2 regions of the Exiguobacterium sp. s34 genome follow, and region 1 is predicted to be linked to the other one. Evidence: riboswitches for the same ligand, from Rfam matches in the RefSeq annotation. Region 1 holds a riboswitch; the other holds the start of a gene.
What was found. A riboswitch is a leader RNA that binds a small molecule or an ion and turns the genes downstream of it on or off. The one in region 1 is predicted to bind thiamine pyrophosphate.

Region 1 (7,574 bases):
ATTTTCAAAGATTCATATGTACTGGACGGACACACCGTACGATATCCGGAGGAAGACGGCGACGAGCTCGACGGGAAAATCAACTATGCCCGCTTCGTCTTGTCTGGTCGAGAATTTGTTGTGATGGACAGTAATGAAAATCATATGTTTTCATTTAACGAAACACAGTCGCTCATCGCTTTTTGTGAGACACAAGACGAAGTCGATGCGTATTGGGAACAGTTATCGGCTGTACCGGAAGCGGAGGAGTGTGGGTGGCTGAAAGATCGCTATGGCGTCTCGTGGCAAATCATTCCGTGGGAAATGGAAGAGATGATGACGGTCGGGTCGCAAGAGCAGATTGAACAGGTCGTACAGGCATGTCTGCCCATGAAAAAGCTCGATATCGCAACATTGCGTCAAGCATACTAAACAAAGCTCCCGAGACAAATAGCTCGGGAGCTTGTTCATGGGTTCATTTGCGAGAGTGCGTCCTTCTCGATGATGGTATCTGAGAGACGGAGCTGGCTGGCCGCACGATCGATGTAAGGAGCGCATCGCTCGAATGCGACCGGTTTTTCTGTCTCGACGGAGTAGCATGTGCCGCTACCAGAACGTTTGGTCAAGTCTGGTTCATAGTAATGGTCTTCGTATCGGAAAGCGCCCGTCCGAAATACGGTCAGATTCGGCGTATCATTCAAGAGGGAGTCGCCAAGCATATACGCCGGAGAGATCCCAAGTAAATCGAGAATCGTCGGCGCGATATCAATTTGTCCACCGCTTGCCTCAATGACTTCTCCTGTCGTTAATCCAGACGGTTTGATGAAGAGAGGAACAGCACGGTCGAGTTGAAACGCGTCAACCGTCGAGTCTACTCCTTCGATGGTGGCCATTTCTTCTCCAGGTGCCGTCAGACCGCTATCGTGGTCACCATACATAACGAGAAGCGTCTCATCCCACAGCCCTTCTTCTTTCAATTGTTCGATGAACTGACCGACCGCCGCATCGACGAAATGGACGGTATGGTAATAGTTTTCGAGAAGCGGGTCGTCAATTTCTGACAGGTCCAATCGTTTCTCGTCCTCCGGAATGTCATACGGCGTATGACTCGTCAATGCGACTAAAAACGCATAGAACGGTTCATTCAACTCTTCCATAAATCCGACTGACGTATTCAAGAAATCTTGATCGTTGAGTGCCATCCCGATGATGCCTTGGTCGGGGTAGTCTTTGTCGCTAAAGAAATGATTGAATCCGATGTTGTCATAAAAATCATCTCGATTCCAAAAGTCTTTACGGAATGAGTGCATCGCTGCCGTATCGTAGCCCGCCTCGTTCAATGATTGAGAGAGCGCACTGAATTGATTTCCCGGGAAACGCGTGTAGACGGAACCGGATTTGACAGGATAGAGTGACGTGTTGACGATGAACTCCGCATCGGATGTCCGCCCCTCATGCGTCTGATGATACACGTTCGGGAAATAGAGCATGTCACGTCGCAATCGGTTCAAGTTCGGCGTCAATTCCTGCCCGTTGATTTGTTGATCGATGACAGATGTTTGGAACGATTCGAGCTGTAAGACGATGACGTTCGTATCCGGACTCGGAGCACTTAATTCTTGATAAGAGAGTGCTTGGATTTGAGAACGCTCCTCGTCGGTCAGTCCCTCGTCCCATCCCATGGCACGTTCAACGCCTCGGGCGACATCCATCGCGTGATAGCCCCAAAAACCGAGATGATAATATTCACGCATATTGGAGATCGGGTCGTCTGCGATCCACTTTTCCCCGCGCTGATAACTGAGGGTGAGCGGGATTGTGAAGAGAAGAAATCCGAGTGCGAAGCCAGCGAGCGCAAACCGTCTTCCGTTTCGTTTCCCTTCACGGACAGGATGATGTTTCATATAACGCAACATCAAACCGTAGATGATGAGATCGATGAAGAAAAAAGCGTCGATTGGACGAATGAGCGTCAAGAAGCCTCCACCGACATCTCCCATCTGTCCAATGTCGGACAGTAAGGCGACGGATAATAAGTCCTCGAAATAGCGATAGTACCAGACGTCCGAGACGAGCAAAGTACTATGTAAAAACAAAGAAACGTATAAAATCCATCGACGAATTGGGTAAGACACGGCGAGTGCCCAACTTGTCAGAAGCAAAATCGTCGCCAAATTGATGAGGAAAAACGAGAAGTCGAACGCCGTCGCGGTCAACCAGCTAAAGAAGAAGAGCTTTGCCAGAGAGAGTGACAAGTAGCTCCAATAATCGAGATATTTGATCATGAACAACACATCCTTTTCATACCCATTCCCGATGAGACGAGTGAGGGAAACGTGAAGATGTGTCCAACAAAAAAGAGGCACATCGGCCTCAGTTGATCAGAAACGTATCACGCAGTTCAATGATGGTTCCTTCAGGTGCTTTTAGTTTACTTAAATGTCCATCGACGACGAAATAGATGTTCCCACCGTGCTTCGGCAAGAACGTGACACCGAGTTGTTCGAGTCGTGCGACTTCCGCTTCGAGGTCATCCACATAGAGTGCAAAATGGACGGGACCGGCCGCGTGCTTCGAATAATCTTGTAACGTTTCATCGGCTTTGGCGGTTTGGAGCTCGATATAAAAATCGCCGAGCTTGAGCCAACTGTTGAAGTCACGCGTATGGAAGTTTGGCGACTCTTGGACGAGTTCAAAACCGAGTGCTTCGTAAAATGACTTCGATGCGGCATAATCTGGTGTTTGGATACAGATATGGTGAATTTGTTTCATCAGGACTTTCCTTTCGTTTGGAGGTCGTTCACTCGGTTGCGGTGGAACGGGGAAGTCAACTCTTCCGAGATGAGACTGATCGTATGTCCATCCGGGTCTCGTACGTCAAAGTAAGACATGCCTCCGAAATCGTGAAGCGGTGTCGCGATCAATCCTGCTTGTTCGAACGATTGATACGCGAACTGGATGTCTTCACAAATGACGTTGAAATAGACATGGGCTTGTCCGGATGCATCTTTAAATGTTGCGGGTTGCGGTGACGAGGTCTGGATCAATCCAAGTTGAGTCGAACCGTCTGGCAGACAAATCCCTATTCCTCCTTCCCAGCGCCCGATTTCTTGGGCATGAAAATAAGTGGTATACCAGTTCAGAGACTGTTCGACATCTGATACGGGAATGAAGATACTTCCGATTCGAAACATATGATAACCTCCCTTTCTCTTATTAGTGTAGCGAATGCATGATCTCGAAGATACGGGGGAAGAAACTTTTTATGGGAGCTTGCGTATGGAAGAGAGAGAAAATCAATGAGGTGAATGTATGAAAGTAAATGAAATCACGATTCAACCGATTGATGCAGTCAATCGAGAGGCGGTCATCGCCCTGACAGTGGACGAGAAACAATCCCGATTCATCGAGACAAATTCCGAGTCGCTTCAAGAGATGGCTGAGGATACGAAATACAATTGGCGGAGCTATGCATTCTATGAAGGCGAGCGACCGGTTGGCTTCATGATGGTCGGAGCAGAAAACCAGACAGAACGTTATGTATGGCTCGACCGCTTCATGATTGGTCAACACGAACAGGGGAAAGGCGTTGGAACGAAGTGCCTACGCATGGCGGTGGACTGGATTCAGACAGAGTACGACGTGGATGATATCATCCTGAGCCTTCATCCAGAGAATGAAGCGGCGAAACGATTTTATGCGAAGAACGGCTTTGTCGACAGCGGCTTAATCGATGAATGGAACGACGAAGCGATTTGGGTCTATCACACAAAAACCCGACCGTCATGAGTCGGTCGGGTTCTCGGATCAACAATTTGTTATTTGAGGACACTTGGTCGCAACTGTTTCACGCGCGACAAAACGAGCCAACCGAGAAGCGCTCCCGTCAAACTAGAAGCAAGGAACGCCGGCACGAAGAAGAAGGCGCCGAACGTTGAACCCATTAACAGTTTCGCGTACGGAACGGCAATCAACGAGGCGATGACACCAGTTCCGATGATTTCTCCGAGAGCGGCAGCATAGAGACGGTTCGTGCGAACGAAGAAGATGCCGGCAAGACACGCCCCAATCATGCCGCCAGGGAATGCGAGCAGTGACCCGGTCCCGGTCATGACGCGAATGAGTCCTGTGACGAAAGCGACGAGAACGGCTCCGATCGGACCGACGGTGACTGCTGCAATCACGTTCACCATGTGTTGAATCGGATAAGCGCGAGCGACACCTGTGGGAATCGAGATGAACATCGAGCCGACGACGGCGATGGCAACGAGCATTGCCATCCAAGTGAGTTGTTGAATACGCATGAATAGTCTCCTTTCAAAATAAAAACGCCACGTTTCCAGACGGAAAAATGGCGTGGATATACAGAGACGTATCCCAAGCCACTTCCCTACGCTGGTATGAGCCAGATCAGGTTCGAAGGGTCCGGCAAATGCCGTCTCAGCCCGAGGGCTCCCCTAGTGGTCGTTTATTGGTTTGAGTATAGCATAAATTGGAAGGGGACGGAATTACCCCTCATACGTGGCTAACAGGTCCTCATAGTCCTTCTCGTTCCAAAAGAGCGGTGAGATGGATTCGGGACCTTTTAAAATTTCTCCATCCTGATCATATACGATTGCATACCCGCCTTCGACATCAAATACGAATAAGTCGGCAGTGACTTCGGTCACGCCGTTACCGGCGACGATCACATCATCAATTGGTTCCCGTGCGAGCTCGACGCCCGCTTCATCGAGTTCAACGAGGAGGGCTGACGTGTAGGCATGCCGGTCATAGACCGATTGGAATTCATCGTGTGTGAGGACGACATCGGTAGGTGGGGCACTTGTGCCGAATTTCCGATTCTCAATTTCTTCGACGTATTGAAGGAAGGACTCCTCTTGCCAAAAGAGTGGCGCCACGGACTCCGACCCGTTGATTAACGTCCCGTCCTGACTGTCGAATACCGTGGCGTACGTTCCGTCATCGAGTTTGAACGGATAAATATCCGCATACGTATGCTCAAGACCATTTCCTGCAATGATGACGCGTTCGAATGTCTCACGAAACGGTTTGATGCCTTGTTGCTCAAGCGCAGCAAGGAGCGGTTGTGTTTGTTCATATTGGTCATAGACGTCTTTAAAGTCTTCACGTGTCCATTCGGTGATGGGTTCATCGGGTGATTCGATTGGGATCGGATTGTCTGCCACCGTATCCGTACAACCTGTGAGTAAAAGTGCACTTAATCCGAATATCGCCCATCGTCTCATGATTTCATCCCCTTAACTTACATTTTCCACCATTTTATCATTCATAATGAAAAAGCAGAACCTGTGCACATTCTCACTCGGGGTGAGGACGTGTCGCGTAGTGATCGAGTGTGCTCTTGAAGTGGAGCGTATCTTCTTCAGAAATCGTCACGCCTGAGGAGGCACCGTAGCGAACCGCATGATAAACGGACGGGTTCATCGGTAAATCGATGCGTTGGAACCACTCTTGCAATGTCTCATGAGCACGCAATCGCTTAGTTGGAACGAGAGATTGATTGAATATGATTAGCGCATCACGAATTGGGACGTTCGTGAACGCTGTGAGCGTTGAGACGGACGAAGCGTTCTCGTGTTGTAGCGATTCGATAAGCGGGTCTGTGCTTGAATCAGCATGATCTCGTGCGCGCGCCAAACGTTGCTTCCGTTTCCGATAGATATAAAAGGACAGGCAACAAAGCGCAAGCAAAGCGACGAATAACCCGAGATTTCGTCGTATGTATTCTCCAGAGCCTGTCAATTTATCGAGTGGTTTTATTTTTCCTTTTTGGGGGTCCAATTTAAACGGGTAATCTGCTTTAGATTCATCCATTAAAAGCTTACTGTCTTCATCTGATATGAAATCCGTCGGAGGACTGTTATTTTCCTCGACCGGTATCGTTTCCGGATTATAGAGCCACTCGAATACACTCGTCGCAATCACCATCATCGTGAAGGTGACAATGAGAGTGGAGGCAATCATGAGAAAAAACTTGTTCGTCCAGCGCAAGAGGAGACCTCCTTTTTTGAATGTTCAGACTATCTGTTGTTTATCTTACCATAAAAAGGTAAAGTTTGATTAAGACAAAAAATGGAGGTCGTCATATGGGCATGGAGCAGGTCATCAAACAGTTGAACGAGGTGTATTTAGGAAAAGAGGATGTCGTACGGCTCTGTTGTACGGCGTTACTCGCGGAAGGACACATTTTGTTAGAGGATGTACCCGGTACGGGAAAAACGTTACTTGCCAAGACGATTGCAGCTAGCTTCGACGGGGCGTTTTCTCGGATTCAGTTCACGGCCGACTTGTTACCGTCTGACGTGATTGGCGCAGATTATTTCAACATGCAGACGCAGACGTTCGACCATCGACAAGGACCGATCTTTGCGAACATCGTCTTGATTGATGAAATCAACCGAGCGGTTCCACGGACGCAGTCCGCCTTGCTCGAGACGATGGAAGAGCGGCAAGTCTCCATCGGGGGAGAGACACATCCGATGCCGAAACCGTTTTTCGTCATCGCGACGCAAAACCCAATTGAATCGGCGGGAACATTTCCGTTACCGGATGCCCAGCTCGACCGCTTTTTGATTTCGATTCCGGTCGGTTACCCTGATGTCGCCGAAGAGCGGGAGCTCCTCTTACAAGTGATGCGTCAAACACGGAAAACCGTGGAGGCAGTCGCGACATTAGACGAGTTACGCCGAGCGCAAGATGAAGTGAAGCAAGTATCGATTCAAGATGACGTCCTCGATTATTTGCTCGGACTTGTTCATGCGACACGGGAACACCCATCCGTCGAGGTCGGTGTCAGTCCACGCGGAGCCATCGCACTCATGCGGGCCGCTCAAAGTTACGCCTATCTCCAAGGTCGATTGTATGTCATTCCGGAAGATGTGAAAGCCGTGGCACCTTATGTCTTGGCCCATCGTCTGACGTTGACGCTTGAAGGAGGAATCAAATCAACGAAGCAGGACATCATCCGTTTTATCTTAGACACCGTCTCTGTGCCGGTCGAGGGTTGACGATGACGTTCTCGACACATAACGCCCTACAGAAGCAGTGGATCCCGGTCTACGGATTTGCCGGAGTGATTCTCGTATTCGTCCCGTATATTCAAATCGTCGGGTATGCGCTCTGTTTACTTGCGGGCATCGTCTGGTTCTTTGAACGGACACGGAAACAGTTGGAACAATCCCTTCGGCTTCACATACATAGCCATGAATCCCTTCTTTTCGTCGGGGATGAGACGGAAGTACAGGTGATGTTAGACGGAAGTGAAACCGTCGAACGACTCGGGCTTCCGGTTCGTATTCGGATGAAATCCAATACAGCGCTCAGCTTTCCAGACCATGACCGGTCCCCGAATAGTTTGGATTTGACGTTACGGACGGATCAGGCCCGTCACATGCTTCGTGTGCAGGCTGAATTCCGGGGACCGGCCTACATCGAAGAGTGCGTACTCGCTGTGGCGCTCCCGTTTCATCTCGGGACGTATCTTCTTGAGTGTCCCATCGAGAAACGGTGGACGGTGTTGCCGTCCCTCACGTTACATCCTCCGGTCGGCACGAAGCGATTGGCACTCGGTG
Region 2 (7,574 bases), on a different contig from region 1:
TAAACGAAAAGAGAGCGGTGCCCCGTTCGGTCTATCATTCACGGGGACGAGCTATTCGGAACGTGATTTGATTCGTGTCGCCTATGCGTTCGAACAGTTCATCACTCGTCCGACGCCTCCTGATTATTCGTAAGTTGCACCCGTCTCTGACGTCCGCTACAATGGTACGTATGCGGATTAGAGAAAGGACAGGTTAGAATGAAATCATCTATATACGGGTTGACGTTCAATCAACTCACAAACGAGTGCATGGAAGCAGGATATGGTGCCTTCCACGCACGACAAGTCTGGGACTCGCTCTACATCGATCGAGTCAAATCGATGGACGCGCTAAACGTCCGTGACGAGGTACGCGATTACTTAACAGAGAAATATGTCATCTCGACACAAGAACTGTTCGTCAAACAAGAAGCGGGCGATGGAACGGTCAAATTCTTACTTAAACTTCATGACGGGCACTACATCGAGACGGTGCTTATGCGTCATAAATATGGGCGTTCGGTCTGTGTAACGACACAGGTCGGTTGTAACATCGGCTGTAGCTTCTGTGCGAGCGGCTTGTTGAAGAAGACGCGTGACTTGACGGCTGGTGAGGTCGTCGAACAAATCATGACCGTCCAACATTTCCTCGATGAAGAAGGAGAAGGGGATCGCGTCAGTCATATCGTCGTCATGGGAATCGGTGAACCGTTCGATAACTTTGACAACTTGGTCGACTTCTTGCGCGTCGTCAAAGATGAGCGTGGTCTTGCGATCGCCCCGCGTAAAATCAACGTGTCGACGAGTGGTCTCGCGGACAAGATTTACAAGTTCGCAGACCTCGACTTGCGGATCAACTTGGCACTTTCACTTCATGCACCGAACGATGAGCTTCGGACTCGCATCATGAAAATCAACCGTGCGTTCCCGCTTGATAAACTCATGCCATCGATTCGTTATTACGTCGAGAAGACGAATAAACGCATCACGTTCGAGTACATCTTGCTATCGAAAGTGAACGATCTACCGGAACATGCGGAAGAATTGGCGGATCTGATTGAAGACATCAAAGACAAGTCTTACATCAACTTGATTCCGTATAACCCGGTCAACGAGCATATTCAATATGAACGAAGCACACCGGAAGATATCATGGCATTCTATGATATCTTGAAGAAACGTGGCGTCAACACGGGTGTCCGTCTCGAGCACGGGACAGACATCGATGCAGCTTGCGGTCAGCTCCGCAGTAAGCATATGAACGTCGAGGGTGCGAAGTGACGAGAGGCCTCTCCGATAGCGGAGAGGCCTTTTGTTTACCTTTTTTGACCGACATACTCGATGACGGAAGAGTCACCGTGATGGAGTGACCCTTCTTCGCGCCATACAACCACCTCATGTAAGATGAGCGGTACGAAATCGTCCTCTAGTTTGTGGAACATTTCTTCAGAATAGAGAAGTGAGACGTCTTGTGGTCCGCCTGTGCCGTAAGCGAGTTGATTTGTAGAGTACACTTCGGTCAGGAATACACCACCAGGTCGAAGCGTTCTTTGAATTCCGGCGAACACCTTTTCTCTGACATGTTGAGGAAAGTGACCGAAGATACAGATGACCACATCATACGCATCTTGCGACCAATCCGCTTCATTCAAGTCAATCTGTTTCGTCTGAAGGGAGACGTTTCGCGAAATCGCCAAGCGCTCCGCTTTTTCGAGCCCTACTTTCGAAGCGTCCCACATCTCGACTTCGAAGCCAAGCGAAGCGAGCCATACCGCATTTCGACCTTCACCCTCCGCAATCGCCAGCACACGCTTTCCTTCAGGTGGATAAGACGTGATCCATTCGCGTAAAAACTTGTTTGGCGCTGTACCGTACACATAATCTTCCGAGCTAAAGCGTTCATCCCATTTCGACAAACCATCCACTCCTCTCACTTTTCCTTAAATATAGCAAAACAATGAGACTCAGATGGAAATCCTTCACGATTTTCTGAATTCATGCTTAGTCCAGTTGGGAGAGGGGAATAGATTTCTGAACTAATGGATAGAGTGGAGGCTAAGTAATGGAGAGAGTAGATGCGTCGTTGTGGATTCGGGTACGAAATACGCTTGGTGAAGGTCCTTGTTGGGATGCTGAGTTGAAGCGTTTTTATTGGGTGGATATCGAAGATCATACGTTGTGGTGGTATGACGAACAAGAAGATGAAATTTCTTCTTTTGAGGTCGGGAAACAAGTCGGTTTCGTCATTCCAAAAGTGACGGACGGTGTCGTCCTTGGTCTAAAAGACGGGATTTATGAATGGGATGAAATCAATCGGGAGCTAAATAAAATTGTCGAATTGGATGATCCCGACGGTCGATTACGTTTTAATGATGGGAAAGCCGATCCATATGGTCGTATTTTTGCGGGCACACTCCACCTCGAAGATGAAGAAAATCAAGCGACATTGTATCGGGTCGATCGTGATGGAACGACTACATCATTGATGGATGAGTTGACGCTTTCGAACGGATTGACGTGGTCTCCTGACCATTCCGTTTTTTATCATATCGATACACCGACTGAAAAAATCCGGAAGTATGATTTTGATTTGAAGACAGGAACAATTTCGAACGGAGAGGTCGTCATCGATTTTTCGGAGGAAGAAGGTTTTCCTGACGGGATGACGTCCGATTCTGAAGGTTGTCTATGGATTGCGCATTACGCGGGTGGAAGAGTATCGCGGTGGGACCCGTCAACAGGCAAAAAGTTACTTGAAGTCCATGTTCCCGCACCAAATGTCACTTCATGTGCCTTTATCGGAGATGGACTCAATCGATTAGCTATCACGACGGCTCGTGAAGGAATGGATGAGGAGGCGCTTTCTGAATATCCGGAAGCGGGATCGGTATTTATCATCGACACAGAAGTGAAAGGGATGCCATTGTATCGTTTCGGTCGCTGAGGAGGAAGTACGATGGTGAAACGACTGTTAGTTCGAGCTGGAATTGGGTTGGCAGTTGCTGCAGCGGTCAAGATTGGGATTCAAAAGTTACAAGAAAATCGAACGCGTGAAGAAGATCATTCGTATCTCGATCCGAAGTGGGATGAAGTGCCAAGTATTGATTCGGATAAAGATGAGGATGAGGTCGGATTGACTCAACTCGATTCGATTTATCGGGCTGAATGGCAGGCGAATGCTTATCCACGCTCGGAGGCAGAACGAAAAGCATTGGAAGAATAATTGTATGTTCTTCAAAAACACGTCCATGTGGCGTGTTTTTTATTGACAAAAGTAAGGAACGACTCCATTATACAAAGAGTAATGATTACGATTTAATGGAGGTCCATCATGAAACGAATTCCAATTACAGTACTTTCGGGTTATCTCGGTAGCGGGAAGACGACACTGCTCAACCACATCTTACATAACCGAGAACATAAAAAATATGCGGTCATCGTGAATGATATGAGCGAGTTGAATATCGACGAGAAGCTGATTGATCAGGGCGGGTTCTCGCGGACCGATGAAAAGCTAGTCGAACTCTCGAACGGGTGTATCTGTTGCACGCTGCGGGAAGATTTGTTGACGGCTGTCTATGACTTAACAAAAGACCGTGAGCTCGACGGGATCATCATCGAGTCATCAGGAATCTCTGAACCGATTCCTGTCGCGCAGACATTCACGTATGCCGATGACGCTCTTGGGATTGATTTGACGAGCCGTGTGTACATCGATGCGATGGTCACGGTCGTCGATGCGTACCGTTTCTTCAAAGATTTCAATTCTGGTGAATCGCTCATGGAGCGTCAACAAGCCGTCGACACCGGTGACGTCCGTGAAGTAGTCGATTTGCTCGTCGACCAAGTCGAATTTGCGGATATCATCGTATTGAATAAGGCGGACCGTGTGTCCGAAGGGGAACTACAGGAGATGAAGGGGTTACTCCAAACACTGAACCCGAGTGCGAGATTGTTGACGTCGACATACTCGAACGTCGCGTTAGAAGACCTTCTAGACGTCCAGTTATTCGATTTTGATCAGGCGATGCGCGCTGCAGGGTGGATCCAAGAACTCGAGTCGGAAGAACATACGCCGGAAACGGAAGAGTATGGTATCAGCTCATTTGTCTACCGGCGCCGTCGACCGTTCCACCCTGAACGTTTGATGCACTGGATGGAACATTATCCAGAAGAAATCGTCCGTGCAAAAGGATTTTTATGGATTGCGACAAGAAACGACCTCGCTTGTCTGTTTTCACAGGCAGGGTATGCATCAACGCTCGAACATGCAGGTCGTTGGCTTGCGACGTTACCTGCAAGTGAACGTGAGGAGATGTTTGCAGCTGAACCTGAGCTTCGTGAGGATTACATCGAGCCATACGGGGATCGGCAAAACGAGTTGGTGCTCATCGGTCAACGAATGGAACGGGAAGCGGTTGAGCAATCGCTTGATGCCTGTTTATTGACGGACGAAGAGATGTCGTCATCGTGGGATACGTTCCATGACCCACTTCCGGGTTCAGGTCATCTCGTCACATATTCAGATTGACCGTTTACAAAAGATTGAAACATCGCTATACTGTGACTGCATAAGTAACCGCATATCAATGACTGCACTAGGGGTGCTTCGGCTGAGATGAGAGCATGGCTCCGATCCCTTATAACTCGATCCAGGTAATACTGGCGTGAGGAAGTGCGGCACTTTCTCTATGCAAGTTTGTATAGATTTTGTTGCTGCATTCTCATGAATGCGGCTTTTTTTATGCAAACACATTTAGAGGGGGAAACAAAATGAATGAATCATGTGGTACGAGCCCAATCGTCGGGTTTCGATTCACACTGAGCCCGATGACAGACGACTTCGTCGGAACAATCAAAGGTGCACTAAAACGAACGGATCTATCAGGCGTGTGGCGCCATACGGACGATGTGTCGACGGTTATCCGTGGGCGAGCCGAGCATGTATTTGACGTCGCCCGAACAGTTTTGAGTTTTGCCTCAGAGGAAGGAAAGCATGTTTCGATGAGCGGAACGTTCTCCGTTGGATGTCCGGGAGATTCGATTGGGGATGAAGCGCTCGAGGCACCGCCACAACCACTGAACGGATCCTCAAGAGAACAGTATGTCTCTTCACAGTTCGCACTTTATCCGATGGGTACTGAACATTACATGGAGCTCATCTACGAGGAAATCGAGCAAGCGAAACAGGTCGGTGTCTATAATGACTCTATGCACTATGCGTCAGGTATTCATGGGAATTTGGATGATGTGTTCTCGTATTACGAGGCGGCGTTCAAACGGACGCGCGAGAAGAATCAACATGTCGTCATGACGGTGACGTTCAGCGTGAACAGTCCGTCACACGGAGGTCGACATGCTTAAATCGTGGAAATTAAAAGAAGTCGTCCTCGTCTCCGTATTGTCTGTCGTCTTTGCCGTCGTCTACTTATTGTTCGTCCATATTGGGAACTTATGGGCAGGATTGATCGGACCGATCGCCTACGAGTGGATCTTCGGTATCTGGTTCATCGTGTCGATCATCTCGGCGTACATCATCCGGAAGCCTGGTGCCGCCTTCATCTCAGAAGTGATGGCTGCGACAATCGAGATGTTGATTGGAAACGCGATTGGACCGCGCATCATCTTGGTCGGAATCGTTCAAGGTTTAGGAGCGGAAGCTGTCTTTGCGATGACGGGTTACCGCCGCTATGAGCTGTGGGTACTCATGCTTGCAGGATTCGGGTCCGCCGTCACGAGTTTCGTCTATACATATTTCATGAGTGGGTTCGCGATGCTAGAACCTGGTTATGTGGCGACGATGTTCGGACTTCGAGCTGTCAGTGGGATGGTTATCGCAGGAATCGGAGGAAAGTTACTTAGTGATTTGTTGCTAAAGACAGGTTCCCTTCGCGGCTATGCGATTTCACGAAGTGGGAACGTCCATGGTTGAGACCGAATCACTCCACTTTCAATTCCCAGAGAGTTTAGATGCGATTCTTGAAGATGTCACCGTATCGATCCGACCAGGTCGTACGATGTTAAGTGGAGCGAGCGGGAGCGGGAAGTCGACCTTTCTTGCGCTATGCAACCGTCTCTTCCCCGAGAATTGTGACGGCATTCTCCAAGGTAGACTCAAACTGTTCGGGAGGTTGCACGACGATTATGTACCAGGCGAAATCAATCAACGTGTCGGGACGGTGTTCCAAGATCCGGACACGCAATTTGTCATGGAGCGTGTGGATGAAGAACTCATCTTCACGCTTGAGAACTTGTCGACACCTATCTCAGAAATCGAACGACGCGTGACGGAGATCCTCGAATCATTACAGTTAAGTGCCTATCGAACCCGTGAAATCGATTCGTTATCAGGTGGGGAGAAACAGCGAATCGCCGTCGCATGTGCTTTAGTCGGAAGACCTGAATGGCTGCTGCTCGATGAACCGTTGACTCATCTTGACCCGGTGACCGCGTACGAATTTGTGGAATGGCTCGATCGAGTGACAGGACTGAACGTCATCGTCGTTGAACATCGTCCTCACCTATGGGGTGATTACTTTGACTGGCATATTGAATTAGAGCGAGGGCGTATCGTTCGGAATGAATCCTTTTGCCCGGTCGATGACTTTGCATTTATAAAGTCAAACGCTTCGCTAAAAAATCCTTATCACTACACAATCGAAGAGGTCAGACGTGATTCATTTCAGCTGAAAAGATCGGAGCTTCATGTCCGAGCAGGAGAAGTGATTGCCATACTTGGTCCGAATGGGAGCGGGAAGTCCACGTTTTTAAGAAGCTTAACGGAACATGACCGACGGGTTGGGCTCGTACCGCAATCGCCGGAACATTTATTTTTCATGAATTCTGTCGAAAGTGAGTTACAGTTTGGTCATGAAGATTCGATTGAGAGCGTTTTATCTGACATGTCGCTTCTTGATCAGCGACATCTCCATCCGTTATCTCTCAGTCACGGACAAAAACGGAGGCTCGCAGTTGCAATCCAGTCGCTAACGAACAAACAGTTGCTCGCATTCGATGAACCGACAGCGGGTCAAGACGAACCGTCATTGCATGCGCTCGAGCTGTTGATGAAGCGACATGCTGAAATGGGTCGAACGATTCTATTCGTGACCCACGACTTGTCGTTCGCCCGCATCGCCAACACGTTTTATTTGATGAAGGACGGGGAACTTTCAGGACCATTTAAAGATGAACTCTGGCAGGACACGGAGACACTTCGTCATTATCGGTTGCAAGGGAGGAGAGCGCGATGTCACTCCATGACATGAATCCGACGGTGAAATTTCTGACATTGACGTTCGTCATGTTCGGTATCGCATTGTTTTACAATCCATGGACCCCGCTCGTGATCATAGTAGGGACGGTACTGATTCAATGGATGGCAACCAATGTCTCATGGAAAAGATGGCTACTTTTCTTGATCCCTTTTCTCATCACGGCGCTCGGAACGTTTTGGACAACGCTCGTTTTCGGAAAAGACCTCGGGGGAGAGACATGGGTGACCATTCTGAGTCAGGAAGTCACAATTGAGGAGAGGGATGTCGCGATTGCCCTCAGCCTTCGCGTATTGGCGTTCACGGTCCTCTCGCTTCTTT

Region 2: linked by a shared signal. The riboswitch ahead of KNO87_RS08060 (YkoF family thiamine/hydroxymethylpyrimidine-binding protein) and the one ahead of thiW (energy coupling factor transporter S component ThiW) in region 1 are both predicted to bind thiamine pyrophosphate.

Annotation. Positions count from the first base shown of each region.
Region 1 is NZ_JACSKE010000001.1:681,258-688,831, reverse strand. Features, by position in the region: gene KNO87_RS03470 (VOC family protein) at 1-411, shown strand, start outside; gene KNO87_RS03465 (LTA synthase family protein) at 447-2,264, opposite strand; gene KNO87_RS03460 (VOC family protein) at 2,353-2,751, opposite strand; gene KNO87_RS03455 (VOC family protein) at 2,751-3,173, opposite strand; gene KNO87_RS03450 (GNAT family N-acetyltransferase) at 3,292-3,768, shown strand; gene thiW (energy coupling factor transporter S component ThiW) at 3,798-4,283, opposite strand; TPP riboswitch at 4,350-4,448, opposite strand; gene KNO87_RS03440 (hypothetical protein) at 4,488-5,228, opposite strand; gene KNO87_RS03435 (hypothetical protein) at 5,302-5,994, opposite strand; gene KNO87_RS03430 (AAA family ATPase) at 6,090-7,010, shown strand; gene KNO87_RS03425 (DUF58 domain-containing protein) at 7,013-7,574, shown strand, end outside.
Region 2 is NZ_JACSKE010000003.1:213,697-221,270, forward strand. Features, by position in the region: gene KNO87_RS08030 (amidase family protein) at 1-133, shown strand, start outside; gene rlmN (dual-specificity RNA methyltransferase RlmN) at 199-1,260, shown strand; gene KNO87_RS08040 (class I SAM-dependent methyltransferase) at 1,296-1,904, opposite strand; gene KNO87_RS08045 (SMP-30/gluconolactonase/LRE family protein) at 2,042-2,923, shown strand; gene KNO87_RS08050 (hypothetical protein) at 2,936-3,202, shown strand; gene KNO87_RS08055 (GTP-binding protein) at 3,311-4,510, shown strand; TPP riboswitch at 4,570-4,670, shown strand; gene KNO87_RS08060 (YkoF family thiamine/hydroxymethylpyrimidine-binding protein) at 4,753-5,343, shown strand; gene KNO87_RS08065 (ECF transporter S component) at 5,336-5,911, shown strand; gene KNO87_RS08070 (ABC transporter ATP-binding protein) at 5,904-7,247, shown strand; gene KNO87_RS08075 (energy-coupling factor transporter transmembrane component T family protein) at 7,229-7,574, shown strand, end outside.